Regions from separate parts of the Micromonospora sp. CA-111912 genome, predicted to be linked through region 1. Evidence: riboswitches for the same ligand, from Rfam matches in the RefSeq annotation. Region 1 holds a riboswitch; each other region holds the start of a gene.
The links. A riboswitch is a leader RNA that binds a small molecule or an ion and turns the genes downstream of it on or off. The one in region 1 is predicted to bind cyclic di-AMP.
Positions count from the first base shown of each region.

Region 2: it holds a riboswitch for cyclic di-AMP, as region 1 does, so the genes downstream of both, ACQPZO_RS23120 (coiled-coil domain-containing protein) here and ACQPZO_RS15675 (transglycosylase family protein) in region 1, are expected to answer to the same signal.
Region 3: it holds a riboswitch for cyclic di-AMP, as region 1 does, so the genes downstream of both, ACQPZO_RS10005 (C39 family peptidase) here and ACQPZO_RS15675 (transglycosylase family protein) in region 1, are expected to answer to the same signal.

Region 1 covers NZ_CP192007.1:3,777,169-3,784,346, forward strand. Annotated here, with positions in the region: gene ACQPZO_RS15670 (hypothetical protein) at 1-1,097, opposite strand, end outside; gene ACQPZO_RS15675 (transglycosylase family protein) at 1,295-1,957, opposite strand; cyclic di-AMP (ydaO/yuaA leader) riboswitch at 1,957-2,130, opposite strand; gene ACQPZO_RS15680 (hypothetical protein) at 2,390-3,148, opposite strand; gene htpG (molecular chaperone HtpG) at 3,278-5,131, opposite strand; gene ACQPZO_RS15690 (alpha/beta hydrolase) at 5,322-6,167, opposite strand; gene rph (rifamycin-inactivating phosphotransferase) at 6,528-7,178, opposite strand, start outside.
Region 2 covers NZ_CP192007.1:5,571,421-5,578,598, reverse strand. Annotated here, with positions in the region: gene ACQPZO_RS23125 (SRPBCC family protein) at 167-637, shown strand; gene ACQPZO_RS23120 (coiled-coil domain-containing protein) at 719-1,798, opposite strand; cyclic di-AMP (ydaO/yuaA leader) riboswitch at 1,803-1,932, opposite strand; gene ACQPZO_RS23115 (cation diffusion facilitator family transporter) at 2,086-3,000, opposite strand; gene ACQPZO_RS23110 (HelD family protein) at 3,107-5,224, opposite strand; gene ACQPZO_RS23105 (alpha/beta fold hydrolase) at 5,392-6,315, opposite strand; gene ACQPZO_RS23100 (hypothetical protein) at 6,588-6,917, opposite strand.
Region 3 covers NZ_CP192007.1:2,375,284-2,382,461, reverse strand. Annotated here, with positions in the region: gene ACQPZO_RS10010 (CDP-glycerol glycerophosphotransferase family protein) at 1-1,479, shown strand, start outside; gene ACQPZO_RS10005 (C39 family peptidase) at 1,651-2,514, opposite strand; cyclic di-AMP (ydaO/yuaA leader) riboswitch at 2,737-2,879, opposite strand; gene ACQPZO_RS10000 (hypothetical protein) at 3,198-3,959, opposite strand; gene ACQPZO_RS09995 (hypothetical protein) at 4,091-4,558, opposite strand; gene ACQPZO_RS09990 (acyltransferase family protein) at 4,718-5,941, opposite strand; gene ACQPZO_RS09985 (polysaccharide pyruvyl transferase family protein) at 6,252-7,178, shown strand, end outside.

The sequences.
Region 1 (7,178 bases):
GGCCAGGGCAGCTCGGCGCTCCACGCCCGCACGGCGGCCTCGTCGGCGCGGACCCGGTCCAGGGTGAGCACCCGGCGGGCCTCCCGTTCCCGCCAGCGCCGGGGCAGCACCGCCATGACGGCCCGGGAGGGGATCACGGCGGCCGTCTCGACGTCGGCGAGCGCGGCGTCGTACAGGGTGCCGCGCGCCGCCGGGGGCAGCGCGTCCAGCAGCGCCGCGAGGCGGGCGTCGTCGGCGCGCAGCCGCCGGGCGAGCGTGACCAGGTCCGCCGGCGGCAGCGCGGCGAGGCGGCGCAGCAGCGCCGGGGGCAGGGCGGCCCGGGCCAGCCAGCCGGCGCGGGCCGGGGCGGTCAGCAGCGCGAGCACCCGGGCCGGGGACGCCGCGGCGAGCACGCCGTAGCGGGTGAGGTCGCCGGGGAGCCCGTCGGCCGGGGCGTGGCGTTCGAGCAGGGTCAGCACCCGCTCCGGATGGTCGGCCGCCGTGCCGAGCAGCGCGCCCGCGCGGGTCGCCCACCAGCGGGAACGTTCCGGGCCGGGCAGCGCCGCCTCGGCGTGGTCGAGCAGGACGTCGCCGTGCCGGCGGGCCAGGGCCGCCCCGCCGCCGAGCGCGTGGTCGAGCAGGGGCAGCAGCCGGCGTACCGTGTCGGGGCCGCAGGCGGGCAGCAGCGCGACCGCCTCGGCGTCGCCGAACCGGTCGCGGACGGCGTCGACGAGCCGGTCGGCGACCTCCGGGCGACGCAGCGACCGCAGCGACCGGTAGACCAGCCGGCGCAGGTCGGCCGGGGCGTCGACGAGCAGGGGGCGCAGGTCGTCGGCGGTGAGCCAGCCGGCGCGCAGGCAGACCCGGACCGCGACGGCCCGGATCGCCGCGTGCGGGTCGTCGAGGGCGGCGGCCATGCCGGCCCGGTCGCCGACGACCTGGGCCGCGGTCACGGCGAGAAACCGGTGGTACGCCGACCCGGCGCGCAGATCAGCGAGCACCCCGTCCAGCCGGCCGGCGGCGGCGAGGGCCCGGGCCCGGGCGGCGAGGGTCGTCATCCGCTCCCGGTACGGCAGTTCGTCGAGGTCGTCGAGCAGTTTGGCGGTTCGGCGCGGCATCGCGCCATTGTGCCCGGAGCCGGGCCCAGCGGCCGACTCGTTTTGCGGGGCTGCGACGGTGCTCCCGCGAGCACTTCACCTGGGTGGCGTGCCCGTCGGGGACGCGGAAGCGCCCGGCCGGAGGAACCGGCCGGGCGCTTCCGGTGCTGGGTGCCCCGGGACCGGGGTGCCGGGTCGCACCGACCCGGCCGGGCGCGTCAGAAGCTGAGCCGCTGGCCCGGGAAGATCAGGTTCGGGTGCTCGCCCACGACCCGCTCGTTCTTCTCCCACAGCGCGCGCCAGCCGCCCCGCACACCCTGCGCCGTGGCGATCTTGGAGAGCGTGTCGCCCGACCGGACCACGTAGGTCGTCCCGCCACTGGACGGAGCGCTCTTCGGGGCGCTCCTCGTGGTGTCCCGCTTGCTGCGCGAGGCCGGCTTCTCGGTACGTGAGGACCGCTCCTTCGGGGCGGCCTTCGTCTCCGACTTCCGCTCCGACTTCGTGCTGCCCTTCGTCGAGCCACCCTTCTTGCCGCAGGTCGGCCACGCCCCGATGCCCTGGCCGTCGAGCACCTTCTCGGCGATGCGGATCTGCTCGCTCCGGGTCGCCAGGTCGGCGCGGGCGGCGTACCTCTTGCCGCCGTAACCTGCCCACGTGCCCTGCGAGAACTGCAGGCCGCCGTAGTAGCCGTTGCCGGTGTTGATGTGCCAGTTGCCGCCGGACTCGCACGAGGCGACGGCGTCCCAGTTGACCGCGGCCTGGGCCGGCGCGGCCGGTCCGGCCAGGGCGACGGCCCCGGCGAGTGCGCCAGCGGCGAGAGTGCCAACGGCGGCGCGGCGGACGGTCATCCGACGGTGGCGGGCGGTGTATTCAGTTGCCATGTGTGATTCCTCCACGCCGGCGAGGTGAGCTGTCGGGTTCGGGCCGAGGAGCCCGGCCGCCGCAGGCGGCTTCACCCCGAGGTGCGGTGCACCGAGGAACATGTGGGTCCCCCGCTCCTGCCTGACTGACAAGGGAACCGACGGTCGGCGGCAGGACTAGGCGTTTACCGACCGTGGTCGCCGCGTTCGCGGACTCGACCGACGCTAGGCACCGTTGGTGACGAGTGCCCACCTCTTGTGAAGTTCTTCACCCGCTCGGGCGAAGGGCCACATCGTCGACTTGCGAGACTCCGCCAGCCGTGCAGGGCGAACGCCGGGCCGAGTCTGATCAGGGTGAACCGCCAGCGGACAACCTCACCCCATCACCGAGTGTGATCGGGGGCCGATTGCGCACATCGGATCTCGGAAACGCTCGGTGATCGCCCACACAGCTCAGTGGGGCGGGCGGCGGCCGTGCCCGGCGACGGCGGTGTCGGCCGTGCAGCTCAACTCCCCGGGGGCGAGCTGCACCCGGGAGGGCCGCCACACCTCGACCCGTCCACCCTCCACGCGAGCCAGCAGACAGTCGTACTGACTGGCCCGCAGCGCCACCCCCACGACCCCGCCCACGGCGGCGACCTGCCGGTTGACCAGAGGCTCGAGGTCGAGGCCGTCGACCGCCGCGCGGACGGCCTGCTCGGTGACCGCACCGCCGGTGGAAAGGGCCCGGCGCAGGTCGTCCTCGGCGGAGCCCGGAAGTTCCGGGTCGACGGAGATCGTGAGCGGGGAACCGTCCGGACAGGACACCTCGTCGACCCGGTCGTCCATGGCGTCCTGCTCAACGCTGATCGCATAGCAGACCGGCAGGTCGAACGGCTCGTTCATCGACCGGCCGGACGCGTCGACCGCCGTGGCCACCCCGTGCACGCGGACGATCAGCGAGACCCCGGCCCCGGTCCGGGTGCCACCGATCCGCATGACCTCCGTGCCGGCGACCCGGGCGGCCTCCCGGGCGTACCGCTGCGCCGGGTTCGGGTGCCGGCGTTCCCGCTTGACGGCCTGCTCGACGAGGGTGACCTTGCGGCCGGCGTCCTGCATCGCCAGCTCCCTGGTCCGGATCTTGTCGACCTGCGGCTCCGGCCCGTAGCAGCCGGGTAGCAGGAGCAGCCCGACCGACACCGACACCAACCCGCGCAGCCGTCCCCGAAGCATGGGGCCATTATCCCGGTCCTCCCGCCCGCCCGGGGCCCCGCCCGCCCGGCGGGAGGCGCAACGGCGCGCGCCGGGCGTCCATGGTCGACATTGTCGACCGGGAGCCCGGCGCGCGGTGCGTGGCGGCGGCTACAGCGTGCGGGCCAGCCGGTCGGCGAGGATCCGGGTGAACCGGGACGGGTCGGCCAGCTCGCCGCCCTCGGCCAGCAACGCCATCCCGTACAGCAGTTCGGCCGTGTCGCCCAGCGCGTCGGCCCCGGTGTCCTGCTCGTGGGCCTTGCGCAGCCCCTCGACCAGCGGGTGCCCCGGGTTCAGCTCCAGGATCCGCTTGACCTGCGGCACCTCGTGCCCCATCGCCCGGTACATCTTCTCCAGCGTCGGGGTGATGTCGTGGGCGTCGCCGACCACGCAGGCCGGCGAGGTGGTCAGCCGGGTGGAGAGCCGGACCTCCTTGACGCTGTCGGAGAGCCGGCCCGTCATCCAGGTCAGCAGGTCGGCGTACTCCTGGCGCTGCTGCTCGCGGGCCGACTCGGCCTCCTTCTTCTCCTCCTCGGTGTCCAGGTCGACCTGGCCCTTGGCGATGGAGCGCAGCGGCTTGCCGTCGAACTGCCCGACCCGCTCGACCCACACCTCGTCCACCGGGTCGGTGAGGATCAGCACCTCGTAGCCCTTGGCCCGGAACGCCTCCATGTGCGGCGAGTTCTCGATCATCGACCGGGACTCACCGGTCATGTAGTAGATGTCGGCCTGGCCGTCCTTCATCCGCTCGACGTAGTCGCGCAGGCCGGTCAGCTCCGCCGGGTCGTTGGTGGAGGCGACGGAGACGATGTCCAGGATGGCCTCGGTGTTGTCCGGGTCGTCGAGCAGGCCCTCCTTGAGCGCCGGGCCGAACTCCGACCAGAAGGTGCGGTACTTCTCGGCCTCGTTGGCCCTCAGCTCCTTGACGGTGGTGAGGATCTTCTTCACCAGCCGGCGGCGGACCACCTGGATCTGACGGTCCTGCTGGAGGATCTCCCGGGAGATGTTCAGCGACAGGTCGTGGGCGTCGACGACGCCCTTGACGAAGCGCAGGTAGTTCGGCATCAGCGCGTCACAGTCGTCCATGATGAACACGCGCTTGACGTAGAGCTGCACGCCGCGACGGGCCTGCGGGGCGAACAGGTCGACCGGGGCGTGCGACGGCAGGAACAGCAGCGCCTCGTACTCGAAGGTCCCCTCGCCCCGCATGTGGATGGTCTCGAGGGGATCGGCCCAGTCGTGGCTGACGTGCTTGTAGAACTCCTTGTACTCGGCCTCGTCGACCTCGCTGCGCGGGCGGGCCCACAGCGCCTTCATCGAGTTGAGGGTCTGCACCTCGCTGGTGGTCGCCCCGTCCTCACCCGGGCGCTCCACGGTCGTCCGGATCGGCCAGGCGATGAAGTCGGAGTACCGCTTGACGATCTCGCGGATCTTCCAGTCGGCGGCGTAGTCGTGCAGGTTGTCGTCGCTGTCCTCCGGCTTGAGGTGGACGGTGACGGCCGTGCCCTGCGGGGCGTCGTCGATGGTCTCCACGACGTACGTGCCCTCGCCGGTCGACTCCCAGCGGGTGCCCTCGGCCTCCCCGGCGCGGCGGGTGACCAGGGTGACCTTGTCGGCCACCATGAAGGTCGCGTAGAACCCGACCCCGAACTGCCCGATCAGGTCGGCGGACCCGGCCGAGTCCTTGGACTCGCGCAGCTTGGTCAGCAGCTCGGCGGTGCCGGACTTGGCGATGGTGCCGATCAGGCCGACGACATCGTCGCGGGACATGCCGATGCCGTTGTCCCGGACGGTCAGGGTGCGCGCGTCGCGGTCGACCTCGATCTCGATGTGCAGGTCGGAGACGTCGGCCGCGAGATCCTTGTCGACCATGGACTCCAGGCGCAGCTTGTCCAGCGCGTCGGAGGCGTTGGAGATGAGTTCACGCAGGAAGACGTCCTTGTTCGAATAGATCGAATGGACCATCAGCTGGAGCAGCTGGCGCGCCTCCGCCTGGAATTCCAGCGTCTCGATCCGGTTACTCACACCGACCCCCTTCAGTTACTTCCGACCTTCGCGCACAGGATACGAGTCGTCGCTACCGGTCGTGTAACCCGCCCGGCCCGGACCACAGCCCGCCGACGTGCGCCTCGTGGTCACGGCAACCAGCGACCGCTCACGCCTCGACCAGCGAGCAGAGCAGGGCCGCGGTGTCGCCGGGGCGTACCAGCACCCCGGCATGGCTGACATCGAGCGACCGGACGTCGAACGGGTTGTCGGGGGTCAGCGCGTCGGCGTCGGCGATGAAGCGGTCCTGTAGCGCGAGCGGAATCGACCGGTCGGCGGTGAGCCGCACGTAGGTACGGGGAATACGTCCCCAGGTCGCGGCGTCGGCCCGCTCCTCGCCGGCGTCCAGGCTCTCGTCCGGCTCCAGGGTGTTCAGGTATCCGTAGAACTCGTCGTCGGTGCCGTCGGCCAGAACGGCTTCCCGGAGCGTGGCGAGCAACGTGGGGTCGGCGGTGCGCCAGTTGAACCGCAACGCGCCGAGTTCCATCGGGTTCGCGGCGATCAGGTTGCCGGCATCGGCCAACGCGCTCGACGCGTTCTCCGCCGAGGCCTGGTAGCCGGCCGGGGTATCGCCGGCACAGCACCACGCCGAGATGTAGACCAACCGGTCCACCAGGTCCGGTGCGGCATTGCCGACCCCGGTCAGGGTGAGCCCACCCCGGCTGTGCCCGACCAGGATCACCGGCCCGTGCTCGCGTACCCGCTTCACGACGTCAAGGACGTGTGCCACGTTGTCCGCGTGCCCGATGCCGGCCATCGCACTCGGCGTGCTCGCCAGGGCGGCAAGGTCCTGCGGGGCTTGGTACGCCGCCGGGAACGTCGCGCCGAAGCCGTGTCCCGGCAGGTCGACGGCCAGCGAACGGTGCCCGCGCAGGGCAAGTTCCCGCTGCATGGGCGCCCAGGTGAACGAGTTGCTGCCGGCACCGTGGACGATGACGAAGGTGGGAGCTGTCATCCGGACATAATGGCTGCGCCGCCACCTCGTTCCCGCGCGGAAGTAACTGAGATCACGTACGACGACGGCGCTGCTGAGGCATCGACCGCTGCGGCTGACAAAAGCAAAGGCAAGGAGATCGCTCTCCTTGCCGCCCGCAATTTATAGCGCACCCCGGGGCTTGCGGCAACGCCCGGGGTGTGCCGCAGGATTGTGCTGTCGGGACTGCGCCGAGTCGCCTGCGGTGGCGGCCCTCCTCGGCTCTACCGAAGAGGGCCACCTTCATTCACGCAGGGTTACGCAGCGCCAGCCATCCCTTCGACCATGCCCGGCGCAACTGGTTCGACCGAAGCTACGAATAGCCTTCTCGGTGGTGGTCGGTCAAGACAGGATCTCGACGTACCCGTCGGTTCCGTGCACGCGAATCCGCTGCCCATCCCGAATCAGCTTGGTCGCATGCTCCACAGCGACGACGGCGGGCAAGCCGTACTCCCGGGCGACCACCGCCCCGTGGGTCATGAGGCCGCCGACCTCCGTCACCAACCCCTCGACCGCGACGAACAGGGGTGACCAGCTCGGGTCGGTGTAGGCGGTGACCAGGATGTCGCCCGGTTCGAGGTCGGCCTCGGCCATGTCCAGGATGACGCGGGCCCGCCCCTCGACCACCCCGCCGGAAACTGCGAGGCCGACCAGCGCGCCGGTGGGCACATCGTCGCGTCGGTACGTCCCGGCGACGCCCTCACCTTCCGACGTGAGCACCCGGGGCGGGGTGAGCGCCTGATACGACCTGAACGCCTCCTTCCGCCGGTGGATGAGCTGATCATCCGCCTGGTGCGTGCGTACGACGTCGTGAAGCTCCTGGAACGTGAGATAGAAGATGTCTTCCTTCTCCCGAAGCACGTTGGCGTGCACGAGGCGTTCGGCCTCTTCCAGCAGGGCCTGCTTGTAGACGAAGTAGCGGCTGACCATGGCGTACTTCGGATACTCCCGGTACCCGATGAAGGTTCGGACCCGGTCGATCATCCGCTTGGT
Region 2 (7,178 bases), 1.8 Mb from region 1:
CGGTCTTCGTCGGCCGCCGGGTCGGTTCACCCTGGGTCGGTCACTATCGGGCGGCGGTTCACTCGGTCACTCTGGGGCGGCGGTTCACTCGGTCACTCTGGGGCGGTTCACCGTGGCCGGGGCGGTGGTCCTTCCCTCCGGGCGCCGGGTGCGGGACGATCGGGACGTGCTTCGGCGAGACACCTTCCAGTATTCGGTTCAGGCCCGCTGCTCGCGGGCCGAGGCGGTGGCGCTGCTCGGCGACCCGGCCCGGCAGGGCGAGCTGCATCCACTGATCACGCGGGTGCGCCGGCTGCCGGCCCGGCCGGGCGCCCGGGCCAGTTACGCCATCACCGACCGGCTCGCCGCCGGTCTGCTGCGCTTCCCGGTGACGTACCAGGCGGATGTGCTGGTCGTCACCGACGACGAGATCGTCACGGTGGCCCGGCAGCGGCCGGCCACCACCGTGCGCAACCGCACCCGGCTGCGTGACGAGCCGGGCGGGGTGGTCCGGATCGACGTGGAGATCACCCTTGCCGCCCCGGCGCCACTGTTCCGGTACGCCTTCCGGCAGGCCCGGTCGGCGCATCTCGGGCTGGCCCGGAGGCTGGGAGAGGTGCTGGACCGCGCCGGGGACGGCCCGGCCCAGCCGGCCTGAGCGGCGCGGCCGGGCTGCTCAGGCCGGGCCCCACGGCTTGTGCGGGTGGCCCCCGGATGGCGGGGGCCACCCGCCGCGCGGTCAGTACACCGACAGGTGCACGTGGTTGGTGTGGTCGCTGGACGGGTCCCCGTTGCCCCCGCTGTACGACTTCCAGCCGCTGCTGGGCAGCCAGATCTGCCTGAACCAGATCACGTACAGCACGGCGAGGTTGTCGGCGTTGCGGATGTAGTACGCCGCCAGGTTGTTGCCGTAGGTGCGGTCCCCGCCGGAGGCCACCCCGCCGAAGCCGCCCTTCTGGGCGGCGAAGTCGCACGCCCGTCCCTTGGGATGCTCGCCGGAGCCGCTGGGCCGGTGGCAGGAGACGTACCGGGTGAAGCCGGCAGACTTGGCCTGCTGGAGCGCGTGCAGCGTCCGTGGGGTGATGCAGCCGTCGGCCGGGGTCGGGTCGTTCACGCTGCACGACTCCGACGGCCAGGACCCGTCGGAGTTGCGCTTCGCCGGGGTGGCGTTCGCGCTGGAGGTGCCCCGGTTGGTCCCGCCGCCGCCGCTGGCGCTGGCGCTGGCCTTCTCGTTGGCCACGGTCAGGGCCTGCTCGGCCTGGCCCTTGCGCTTGGCCATCACGGTGACCTGCTTGCGCTGCTCGCGGATCTCCCCGTCGAGGGCCAGCCGGGTCTTGGCGGCCTGGTCCCGGGTCTCCAGCAGGTCGCGCAGCGCCCGGTCCTCGTTGGTGGCGACCGCGTCCAGCGCGGCGATCCGGTCCAGGAAGCCTGCGGGGCTGGTGCTGTTGAGCAGCGCGGACACCGGGCTGAGCCGGCCCGACTTGTACGCCACGCCGGCGATCTCGTCGACCTTGGCGCCGCGTACGGTCAGCTCCGCCTCGACCGTCTTGAGCTGGCTGCCGAGCTGCTGCTGCCGCTTGACCGAGTTGGCCAGGGCTCTCTTGGCGTCCAGGTAACCCTTGCTGGCCGCTTCCAGTTGGGCGCGCAGGGCGGGGGTGCCGCCCTCCTCGTCCTGGCCGGGTGTGGGGGCGCGCAGGCCGGTGGGTGGGGCCGCGCCGGCCGGGGCCACCGGCCCGAACCCGAGGCCGACGGCGAGCGTCAGCACCAGCATCGCCGCCATCCGGGCGGCGGTCCTTCGTACAGGTGCCACTACTGGCATACGTATGTCCTTCCGTCAGTCGCCGACCGGGTTAGCTGACGGGTTCGGGACGGAAGATCCCTACCGCTCAGGCGGATGCACCCCACGAACATGGTTCCCCGGCTCGCCAGGAGGCGATTAGGCGGCGGCCACCGCAGGCGCCGGAGGGCGCCGCCCGGCGGAGGCCGGATGAGAGCCTACCGGTGCGGTTGAGACCCCCGCTGCCTCCGTGGCGGACGGTGCGTGGGCCAATACTCTTAAAACCGGCATGAAGGCACAATACACCACCTAATTGATGGGTGTGGGTATCACCAGCCGGTCGGCCCGCAGGGGCCCGCCGACGCCCCGGGCTCCACCTGCAACGTGGCGTGCTCGATGTGGAAGTCCTCGTGCAGGGCGGTGCGGGCCGCGGTCAGCACCGCGCCCACCTCGGCGTCCGGTGCCATGGTCAGGTGGGCCGAGGCGACCTCCATGCCGGAGGTCAGCGTCCAGACGTGCAGGTCGTGCACCTCGACCACGCCGGGCACCGCCGCCAGCCGGTCGTGCACCGCGGTCACCTGGAGATGTTCCGGCGCGGCCTGCACCAGGATGCGCACCGCGGCCCGCCCGAGCCGCCAGGTGCGGGGCAGGATGAACACGCCGATCGCGACGGCCACCAGTGGGTCCGCCCACCACCAGTCGGTGACGGTGATCAGCGCCGCGGCGCCGATCACCCCGACCGACCCGAGCAGGTCGCCCAGCACCTCCAGGTACGCCCCACGCATGTTGATGCTCTCCTTCGCCCCGCTGCGCAGCAGGGCGAACGCGGCAACGTTGGCGAGCAGGCCCAGCGTCGCCACCACGAGCATCGGGCCGGCGGTCACCTCGGGCGGGTCGCCGAACCGGCGGACCGCCTCGACGAGGACGTAGACCGCGACGCCGCTGAGCAGGACGGCGTTGCCGAGCGCGGCGAGCACCTCCAGCCGGTAGAGCCCGAAGGTGCGCTGGGGGTCGGCGGTGGCCCGCCGGGTGGCGGTGATCGCGGCCAGCGCCATGCCGATGCCGAGCACGTCGGTGAACATGTGCCCGGCATCGGAGAGCAGCGCCAGCGAGCCGGTGCCGAACGCGGCCACCGCCTCGACGATCATCAGGGCGGTGAGTAGCCCGAAGGCCGCCCAGAGTCGCCCTGAGTGGCGGTCTGCGGCGTTCGCCACCGCGCCGTGATGGTCATGACCTGCGCCCACGCCAACACCCTCCGTCCCCGATCCGGACCCGACTCAATGTATGCTCACATCGCTATGTATGCAAGTAAAAGTCGGGCGTCCGACCGGGGACGGGGGCGCCGGCCGGTCAGCCGGTCGGATCGATCGTGGTCAGCCGCTGGGTGGCCCGGGACAGCGCCACGTACAGCGTCCGCACGCCGGAGCCCGGATCGGCCCGGATCTCGGCCGGGGCGACCAGCGCGACCCCGTCGTACTCCATGCCCTTGGCCTGAAGACTGGTCACCACCTGCAGGCGCGGCGCGGCCAGGCCGGCGAGCCAGCCGGCGACCTCGTCCCGGCGCGGCACCGGCGTGATCACGCCGACCGTCCCCTCCACCTCGCCGAGCAGCGCGGCGACCGCCGCAACGGTGGCCCGTTCCAGCTCGGCCGGCGGCACGGTCAGCGCGACCGGCTCCACGCCGGTGGACCGCACCGCGCTGGGCAGCCTGAGGTCCGGGTAGAGCCGGCGGATCTCCGCCGCCGCCACCGCGAAGATCTCCGCCGAGTTGCGGTAGTTGGTGGTCAGCTCGAACTGGTGCCGCCGCCGCCGGCCCAGCGCCTGGTCCCGGGCCCGGGTCAGCTCCTCCTCCGCGCCCGTCCACGCGGTCTGCGCCGGGTCGCCCACCACCGTCCAGGACGCCAGCCGGCCGCGCCGGCCGACCATCCGCCACTGCATCGGGGAGACGTCCTGCGCCTCGTCGACCACCACGTGCGCGTAGTCGCGGTAGTCCTCCGGGCGCTGCCGGGCCGCCTCCCGGGCCGCCCGCTGCCGGTCGGCCTGCGTGCTCAGCTCCCGCACGCCCCCGGCGAGCTGGAACGGGTCCCGCTTGGCCCGCTTCGGCTGCATCGGCTTGCCCAGCAGCGCGTCCAACTCGTCCAGCAGGGCGATGTCGGCGATCGTGAGCCCCTCGGTGTCCAGCGTCCGGTACGCCTCGACGAGCAGGCCGATCTCCGCCCGGGACAGGATCCCCCCGGCGTACCGGCGCAGCCGGTCCGGGCGGGCCAGCCAGCCCAGCACGTGCCGGGGGTGCAGCCGGGGCCACCACGCCTTGAGGAACTCGCGGAACTCGGACCGCTCGGCGATCTCGTCCTCGAATGCGCGCTGCTCCGGCAGCCGCCCGACGTTCATCCGCCGGGCCTGGGCCCACAGCGCGGCGAACACGCCGTCGAAGCCGGCCCGGCGCGCCTCGTTGCGGCGGGCCCCCCGGGACAGCGCCCGGTCCCGGATGCCGTCCAGCTCCCGGCGGTCCAGCCGGAGCAGGGCACCCCGGTAGAGCAGGCGCAGCTCGCCCGGCCCGCCCGGCACCGCGTCCCGCGCAGCCTGCTCAAGTACCCGCCGCATCCGCAGCGATCCCTTCACCGCGGCCACCTCGGGCGGGTCGGTGCGGGTCGCGTCCATCCCCGGGAACAGCGAGCCGAGCGAGTGCAGCGTCGCGGTCTCCTCGCCCAGCGACGGCAGCACCGAGGCGATGTACTCCACGAACACCGCCGACGGGCCGACCACCAGGATGCCGCCGCCGGCGTATCGGCTGCGATCGGAGTACAGCAGGTACGCCGCCCGGTGCAGGGCGACCGCCGTCTTGCCCGTCCCCGGGCCGCCGGAGACGATCGTCACCCCGGAGCCGGGGGAGCGGATCGCCTCGTCCTGCTCCCGCTGGATGGTGGCGATGATGTCCCGCATGCCCCGGCCGGTGGCCCGGGACAGGGTGGCCAGCAGCGCGCCGTCGCCCACCACAGCCATGTCCGGCGGGGCAGCCGCCGGGTCCAGCAGGTCGTCCTCGATCCGGGTCACCCGCTCGGCCGAGGACCCGATGGTGCGCCGCCGCACCACGCCCAGCGGCTGCGCCGGGGTGGCCTGGTAGAACGCGGCGGCGGCCGGGGCCCGCCAGTCCACCACCAGGGTCTCCGCGTCCTCGCCGCGCACCCCGAGCCGCCCGACGTGCAGCACCTGCCGGTCGCGCAGGTCCAGCCGGCCGAAGACCAGCCCCTCGTGTTCGGCGTCGAGCCGGTGTCGGCGCTGGGCGGCGTGGAAGACCATCGCGTCCCGCTCGACCAGCGCGCCGAAGTTGCCCACCCGGGCCAGCTGGTAGCCGTCCTTCTCGGCCTGAGCGGCCGAGCGGCGCAGTTCGCTGAGGCGGGCGTACACCCGGTCGAGATGCCGCTGCTCGACGGCGATCTCCTGCTCCAGGGTGGTCCGGTCGGTCACGCGCAGCTCCTCGCAGACGGCGGCGGACGGCCGCGCCGGGGCGCGGGCCGCGCCTCGGGCTAACCGGAGAGGGTACGGCCATCGGCCGACCGGGATGCGGGGCCATGCCGCCGCCGCGATCCAGCCCACGTCCCGGACCGCCGCTCGCCCCTGTGACGCGGCTCCGGTCAGGCCGGGGAAGCCGGGTGCGGCGCGCCCGCCAGGACCCGGTGCAGCACGCCGGCCACGGCGGTGTTCACCTGGTCCGGCCGCTCCATCATCAGCATGTGCCCGGCGCCCGGGCAGACGGTCAGCTCGGTCGCCGGCAGCGCCGCCGCGATCGACTCGGCGCACGGCGGCGGGGTGAGCCGGTCCCGGTCGCCGACCAGCGCCGCCGCCGGTAGGTGGGCCAGCGCGGCGAGGGTGTCCAGTCGGTGCTGCGTCCCGATCGAGGCCCGGAAGCCGCCGATCGAGCGCAGCGAGGCGCGGGCCACCGCCGAGGTGACCAGCCGAATGTCGGTGGGCTCGCAGCGGTCGCCGAAGAGCATCCAGCGGATGCTGGGCTGCAGGGCCCGTAGCAGCGCCCGGGGCGGGCGCCACGCGCCGCAGCGGGCCAGCACCCCGGCTCCGGCGGTCTCGGCCAGCCGGATCAGCCGGGCGATGCGCGGGGAGAGGCCGTAGGCGGTGTGGGTGTGCCCCTCGGCCGTGGTCGAGACGAAGACCAGCCCGGCCGTGCGGGCTGCGAAGTGCCGGGGGTGGCGGTGTGCGTACTCCATGATCGTCATGCCGCCCATCGAGTGCCCGACCAGCACCACCGGCCCGGTCGGGGCCACCGCGTCGAGCACGGCGACCAGGTCGTCGCCGAGCTGGGCGAGGGTGGCGGTGCGCAGCGCCATGCAGCTCGACCGGCCGTGTCCCCGGGCGTCGTAGGTCACCACCCGGACCCGGCCGCCGAACCGCTCCCGGACCTCGGCGAGCTGCCGGTGCCAGCTCCGCCCGTCCAGCGTCCAGCCGTGCAGCAGGAGCGCGGTGACCTCGGCGTCCGCCGGCCCGGACACTTCGACGTGCAGCCGCACGTCGTCGGCGAGCCGCACCTCGGTCTGCTTCGGCATCGCCGCCTCCCCTCGGGCCGCCGCGAGAATTTCACCATCGGGTGACCCGGCGGTAACACCGGCTACCCGTCATGACACCACGCCAACCCTCCCAGGGGAAGGAGGTCAGCCGGCCGGCTGCGGTGGGGTGGGGTGGGAGGTGACGCCTGCCGTGGGCGGGAGGTGACGCCACCGTGGGCGGGAGGTGACGCCTGCCGTGCGCGGAGGCGGAGACGACGAACCGCCCGCCGGGTAGACCCGACGGGCGGTTCCTGGTGTCGCGGTGGGCGGGCTCAGCCGCCGAAGACGCCGGCCTCGGCGAGGCGCTTCTCGGTGGCGTCCCAGCCGTGGTCCGGGTGGGTGGCCGCGAGGTTGTTCAGCTCGGCCCGGATCTTGGCGGCGTGGCCGGCGGCGGCCAGCACCCGGATCTCCTCGACGAAGGCCTCGGAGTCGGTGCGCAGGTGCGCGGTCTTGCCGTTGGTCAGGTTGCGCACGTAGGCGTGCTTGCCGCCGTTGAGCGGGATGACGTACTTGAACTCGCCCAGCACGCTGAGGGCGCCACCCTGGCCTGCCTGGCCGGCCCGGACTGACGCGCGCGCGGTCTTAGAGGTGTTGCTCGCCACGGAGGTACTCCTTGAGACGTACGGGAGGACGGTAACGTCCGGGGGCTGTGGCGGGTGATGCTCGGAATGAGCCTCGGTCCGCCGAAGTTGTGCGCGGCACAAGCCGCCGAGAGAACTTTACACGACCGCGATGCCTGGCTGGTCACCGTGCCTGTCCGAAGGGCACAACCACGGACGCCGGCCCGGCATTCCGCCGGGTCGGACCGCTCGCCGGCCGACCCGGGACGGCCGCTCCGGTGGCCCGGGCCGGGGTGGATCCGA
Region 3 (7,178 bases), 1.4 Mb from region 1:
GCCGGCTTCGACCCGGCGCTGGCCGCCACGGCCCTGGTGCTGCTGGGGCTGGTGCTGCTGGTGGGGCCGCTGCGGCAGGCCGGTGACCTGGAGATCCGGGCCGCCAACCTCCCGGTCCGGTCGTGGGCCCCGCTGGTCGCCGGTCGGCTGGCCGACGCCCTGCTGGTGCTGCTCGCCGCAGTGGCGCTGGCCGCCGCGCTGGCGCTGCCGGCGTTCGTCGCCCTGCTGCTGGCGCTGGGCGTCGGCGCGGGCACCGGGGCGGTGGCCCTGGACCTGGCCCGCCGGCGGTTCCGGCCGGGGACCGGGGGCGGTGCGGTGACCCGGGCGCTGCGGGCGCACCAGCCGGAGTTCCTGCTGCACTTCTCCGCCCCGCCGGGGTCGGAGTACCAGGTCACCATGTGGCTGCCCTACCTGGAGCGGATCGGCCGGCCGTTCCTCGTGATGGTGCGGGAGCCGGAGTTCCTCGCCCCGATCGCCGCGGCCACCACTGCCCCGGTGGTGTACTGCCCCACCCTCAAGGCGATGGACGAGGCGCTGGTGCCGAGTCTCAAGGTGGCGTTCTACGTCAACCACGGGGCGAAGAACAGCCACTGCATCCGGTTCACCCAGCTCACCCACGTGCAGATCCACCACGGCGACAGCGACAAGGCGCCCAGCGCCAACCCGGTCTCGGCGATCTTCGACCGGATCTTCGTGGCCGGCCCGGCCGCGATCGAGCGGTACGCCCGCGCGGGGGTGGACATCCCGGCGGAGAAGTTCGTCGTGGTCGGCCGCCCGCAGGTCGAGTCGATCGAGGTACGCCGGGAGCCGGCAACCGGCCTGCCGAACCCGACGGTGCTCTACACCCCGACCTGGACCGGGCACCACGCCGACGCGAACTACTGCTCCCTGCCGGTGGGCGAGACCCTCGTCCGAGGGCTGCTGGCCCGGGGCGCGACGGTGATCCTGCGCGCCCACCCGTACACCGGGCAGAATCCGGCGTCGGCGCGGCAGCTCGCCCGGCTCACGGAGCTGCTCGCCGCGGACCGGGCCCGCACCGGCCGGCAGCACGTCTGGGGCGCTGCGGCCAGCCGGGAGATGTCCCTGGTCGACTGCGTGAACCGCTCCGACGCGCTGCTCTCGGACGTCTCCGGGGTGATCTCCGACTACCTCTACTCCGGCAAGCCGTACGCGGTCACGGACATGGGCGGCGACGGCGACCGGTTCGTCGAGCGGTTCCCCCTGGCCGGCTCGGGCTACGTGCTGCGCCGCGACGCGGCCAACCTCGACGAGGTGCTCGGTCACCTGCTCGACACCGACCCGCAGGCAACGGCCCGCTGGGCCACCCGCTCCCGCTACCTGGGCGACTTCCCCACCCACCAGTACGCCGAGGCGTTCCTGGCAGCGGCCCGCCGCGAGCTGACCCCGACCTGGACCCCACCCACCCCCCGCCCGACCCCCACCCCGCCCTCCCCCACCCCCTCCAGCTTCCCGCGGTAATCAAGAAGTTCGCGTCAGGGTTGAGGCCGGAGCCGACGGGTTCGGTCACGGCCACGGTGCCGGACGGCACCCGGACGGCCGCGGTGCCGGCCCGGCCCGGTGCCGGACGGCGCGGGACAGCACCGGGCCCCGGCTCACGGGGAGAGCCGGGGCCCGGTGGGGGAAGGGTGATCAGGCCGAGTAGCCCCTGGTCGCCGCCCAGTGCGCCAGGGCCGTGGTGCTGATCCAGTACGCCGAGGCGGCCGGGTTGGCCGAGTCGGCGATCCGCACGGTACGGCCTTCGTTGCGGTAGCCCACGACGGCGATGTAGTGGCCGCCGGGGAAGGAATGCCAGCCGCCGTCGACGTCGGTGGCGTCACCGGCGATGTTCACCACGACGCCGCGCCCGGCGCCGACCGCCTTCACCACGTCCGCCTTGAGCCGGTCGATCTGGGCCCCGGTGGCGGCACCGCCCGGGATCATCCGGGTTTGGTACGGGTCGCCCTTGACCATCCCGTTGAGCACCCGGGTGGTGTCCTCGGCCGAGTTGGTGCCCATCTCGGTGGTGCCGAGGCGGCTGGCCAGCCCGTCCTGGGTGCTCCCGACGCCGGTGGCGGAGAGCGCGTTGCGCACCGCCGCGGGGCCGCAGTAGTAGTAGGTGGTCTGCGCCTGGTAGGCGTAGTCGAGAACCTTCGACGACGGCGACTTCGGGGTGACCGGCTGCGCCGTGGTCTGCTTCGGGGCCGCCTTGGTGGTCAGGTCGGGGTTCGGCGCGGCCGTGGTGGCGCTCGGCGACGGCGAGGCGCTGGAGGACGCGGTCGCGCCTGCCCGGGCCTGGGCGCGGCTGGCCGCGCTGTCGAGGCGGGGTGCGATCTCGGCCACGGCGGCGTTGGTGGTCTGCCGCGGGGCGGGGGTGTCGTCGGCGCCGGCCAGCAACGCACCGGTGCCGGAGGCCAGCAGGAGCGCCGCGGCCGAGCCGGCGACGACCTGGTACGGGCGCTCGGTGGCGAGACGTCGCAACTGCCGCTTGAGGTGGTCGTTCACGTGTTCCTCCACGGGATGGGGCGGAGAGCGGGGGCACCTGGGCATGCGTCGTCGCACGGTGGCGTGGACGAGACGTCCACAGCCGGTCAGGTCCGCTCTGGGAAGATGCCCGGTCAGCCGGGCGTACGGGCGGGTGCGCCGGTCAGTTCGTCAGCCCGGGGGCGACGGACGCGGGCACCACGGCGCCGCGGTGGAGGAACAACCGAGGGATGGGGTCGCGCTGCACGAGGATGGCACTCCTTCCGACACCGCCTACCGGGTTAGCTGACGGATTCGGGCGGGAAGATCGCCCTACCGCAGGCCGTGGCCCGCGGATTCACCCCACACGTGCACTGGGTCCCCGGTTCGTGATGGTCACGATTGAGCGGGCCCGCGCGGCGTCGCCTCTAGCGATCGGGTACCGCACCGGACGGGCCGACATTACTGGCCGGTCGAGACCCTGCCAAGCCCTTCCCACCTGCTTAAACCCTCTCCGATCAGCTTTCTTGCGACCCATTGGGAACTGACGTGACTCAATGGGATTACGAGCCTTCGAGGGGCCCCCGGGCGACAACCGGACGATCAGTCTTGATCGTCGGCGAGTTATGTCGGTGGACCCGCCCCGATGGGTCGACTGCCCGTTTACCCGGGAGATGTGACCGGCGTCATAAAGAAAATTCGGGCCGCACCGCGACCCACCCGGGTCGGGGGTCAGGTCAGCCGGCCCGGGCCGGGTGCCAGCGGGCGGCCGGGACGGTCCGGCGAGCGTTCGCCGTCGCGGCCCGGGGCGCGGGCACCCGGACGGGGCGGGCCCGCTCCGCGGCAGCGCACGCCTCGACGGCCAGCGCCCGGGCGGCCTCGGCGGCCAGTTCGGCGGCACGCCAGGCGGCCCGCTCCCGGGCCGCCGCCGCCCGGTGGCCGGCCTGCCTCCCGTCCCGCACCGCCCGGGCCAGCACGACCTCCTGCTGAACCGGATGCAGCCGGGGGTCCCAGCCGTCCCGGTGCGCGAAGACGTCGCAGAGCTGCCGGATGGACAGCTCGCCGCGCAGGTGGGCGGCCGTGGCGGCGTGGTGCAGCCAGCGCTCCCGGGCGGCGTACTCGGCGGGGGTGCGGGGGGTACGCGGCACCGGCAGTGCCCCCGCGCCGGAGAAGCGCCGCGCGGCGGCCTCCGCCTCGTCGTACGCCTGCCAGGCCCGATCGAGGGCGTCCTGGGCGGCCAGCCACGCGTCGCGTCGCCGGCGGGCGGTCTGGGCGGCGCCGGCGGCGGCCACCCCCACCTCCTCGGCGTACCGGCGCAGGTCGACGGCCTCCTCGATGGCCGGGTCGACGGCGGGCGGGGTGGGGTCGACCACCGGCCGGTCCCGCTGCGGGCGGGCTACCAGGGCGGTGAGAACGCCCAGCGCCACCACGAGCAGCACCGACCAGATGGCGGCGGCCAGCGGCACCTCGACGAGGAACTGGTGGAGAACGATGTCCATGGTCGGCACCTAACGGGCGGGTGGATGCGGGAAGCGGGCGCTCCGCGCCACCGGGCGGGGCGCGGGGGCGCCACCGGGCCGGGCGGACGGGTGCGGTGGTGCGGTCGCGAGACGGCGGTGTCGCGGACAGGTCAGCCGCGCGGCGGCGCGCGCGACCCGGCGGTCCTCGCGGCGGGCCCGACGGGCATCCGGTGCACCGGGGCCGGGTCGATCACGGACCGGCCCGCCGGGGCGGCCGGGACCGCGCCGGGGTGCGCGGGGGCGGCCGGGACGTCGGCGGCGGCCCGGCCAGGGCCGGCCCCACGCATCCCGGCGGCCGGGACCGGGCCGAGATCGGACGCCCCGAGGACGGCCGGGCTGCCGGCCGGAGACCAGGCCCGGCCGAGGTCGGGGTCGGGCACCCCGAGGACGGCCGGGCTGTCCGCCGGAGACCAGGCCGCGGACCCGCCCGCGGCGTCGGCCCCGGCGGGCGGCGCCGGGTCGAACGACAGCGACCCGGCGCCCAGCGAGAAAGCGACCGCGACGGCCAGGCTGGTCAGCATCCGGGCGGTCCAGCGCGCGACCCACCACAGGAGACAGGTCGGCGCGGCGGAAAGCACACGCTCACGCTACCGAAGCCCTATCGCGGGACGCACCGATGGCGGGCGTGTCGCGACGTCCCGATCGTCCGGTTCTTCCCCGGCCCACTCCCGCGAGTACGCCACGGGGCCGTGGGTGCCGCCCCGGGCCCCGGCGGGGGCGGCGCGGGATCGGGGCGGTCAGCGCCGCTCGGGGACGGCGACCTGCTCGCGGGGGTGCTCCGGCGCGGGGGCGGCCGTCGTCGCCGGCCCGGGTGGCCCCGCCGGGTCGCCGGGGACCGGCCCGCCGCCGGGAGTCGCCGGGCGGGGCCGGCGGGGCGGCCCGAGCCGGCGGGTCAGCGGCATCTCGACCCACCGGTGCAGCAGCGCGGCCAGCACCAGGTTCACCAGCAGGAAGCCGACCACGGCCAGCGGTCCCCACCAGCCGGGCAGCCCCACGCCGAGCCGGTCGGCCAGCCGCAGCACGGTGACCATGACGAAGACGTGCACCAGGTAGAACGCGAAGGAGACCTCGCCGAGCCAGACCATCGGCCGGGACCGCCACGGCGTCCGCGCCCCGCGCACGTCCGCGTCGGCGGCGGCTGCGATGACCAACAGGTACGCCGCCGCGAGCAGGGCCGCCCACAACTCGGCGCGGATCCACTGCGAGGCGACGACCCAGGTGGCCACGAAGATCACGCTGGCCGCGGTGAGGCCGGGGCCCCGCCAGCGCCCCCGGCGCAGCAGCTCGGCCGCGGCGACGCCCATCCAGAACTCCAGGGACCGCACGACGGGGAAGACCTGGGTGAACCACCAGGTGCTCTCCTGCGGCACGAGGCGCTGACCGGGCCAGAGCGCCACGATCAGCAGCGGCACCGCGATCACCACCGCCCACAGCACCCCGGGCCGCGCTCGGCGGACCAGCGGCAGCGCGAACGGCAGGCAGAAGTAGAAGAACAGCTCGCAGGAGAGCGACCAGCTCACCGAGTTCACGCTGTAGAAGTAGCCGGGGGTCGGGTCCCAGGCCTGGAGCAGCAGGAGGTTCTCCACCGCGGCGCGGGGGTTGACCGGGTCGGCGAAGACCCACACGCCGGTGAGCAGCACCACCGCCCACATCAGCAGGTGGTTGGGGTAGATCTTGGCTAGCCGGCGGCGCCAGAAGTCGCGGCGGCGGTCCCCGTCGCGGGCCGACCAGACCAGCACGAACCCGCTGAGGATGAAGAAGAACTCCACCCCGGACAGGCCCAGGGTGAACAGCCAGTCGATGACGGCCTGGTAGTCGGGCTCGGCGACGATCCGCATCGTGCCGACGTGGTACCCGAAGACCAGCAGGGCGGCGATCCAGCGCAGCCCGGTCAGCGAGGGCAGCCGGCTCGCCGGGCGGGTCAGCGGCTCGGATCGTACGACGGTCGGTGTGCTGGTCATGCCGGCGGTCCGTCCGTCCGCAGGGTCACCAACACCGCGCCTCCTCGCCTCGTGTCGCGCCGGGCAGCCGGCGCCGCCGCGTCGTGGCGGGCCGGTGGGGTGCCGCCCGCCGGGCACCCTACCCGCAGTGCCCGCCCGGTCCTCGCGTCGGCGTTCGCCGGGGAGACGCGAATGCCAGGAGCAGGTGTCCGATGGCCTAATATCGCGGTCTCGGAACCAACGGGCGTGCCCCGACCTCGTCGGGCCACGCCCGGTCGGCGCCCGCCGGCGCACCCTTGACGGGGCGGACACGACGAGAAGGACGGCACCGATGCACCAGCGGATCCTGCTCCGGGCCAAGAAGGGCCCGTTCGACGTCTACTCGCCGGAGGAGACGTTCGAGCGCAACTGGATCGGTGACAACACCGGCAACCTCGTGTTCAGCCACTCGGCGCACAAGATCCTGCGGACCTCGACGGCGCAGATCACCTCGTCGAAGTTCCAGGCCAACCTGCGCGACGCGGACGAGATCAACGAGCGGTACGACGTCTTCGTGGTGCCGCTGGCGAACGCGTTCCGGCGCAGCTACGCCCACCGGCTGGTCAACATGACCCGGCTCATCGAGCGGCTGAAGATCCCGGTGGTGGTGCTGGGCGTCGGCGCGCAGACCGACGTCAACGGCGACCGGGAGTACCTGCGACCGATCGACGACGCGGTCAAGCCGTTCGTGAAGGCGGTGCTCGACCGGTCGCACAGCATCGGCGTGCGCGGCGAGATCACCGAGGGGTACCTGCGCAGCCTCGGCTTCTCCGCGGTCGACGTGATCGGCTGCCCGTCGATGTTCCTGCACGGCGACAGCCTGCGGGTGGAGAAGCGGAAGGCGACGCTCACCGTCGATGACCGGGTGGCGCTGACCGTCTCCCCGTACGTCAAGTCGATGGCTAAGGTGATCACCTCGCACCACCAGCGCTACCCGAACCTGCGCTACCTCCCGCAGGACCTGAAGACCCTCGGCACCCTGCTCTACGGTGACCTGCCTCAGGAGCGGGGCAAGCAGGCCGCCATCCCGATCCACACCTCGCACCCGCTCTTCGTCGAGGACAAGGTGCGGATGTTCGTCGACCCGTGGACCTGGATGGACTACCTGTCCGGGTTCGACTTCAACTTCGGCACCCGCATCCACGGCACCATCACGGCACTGATCGCCGGCACCCCGGGCTACCTGTTCGCGCATGACTCGCGCACGTTGGAGCTGGCC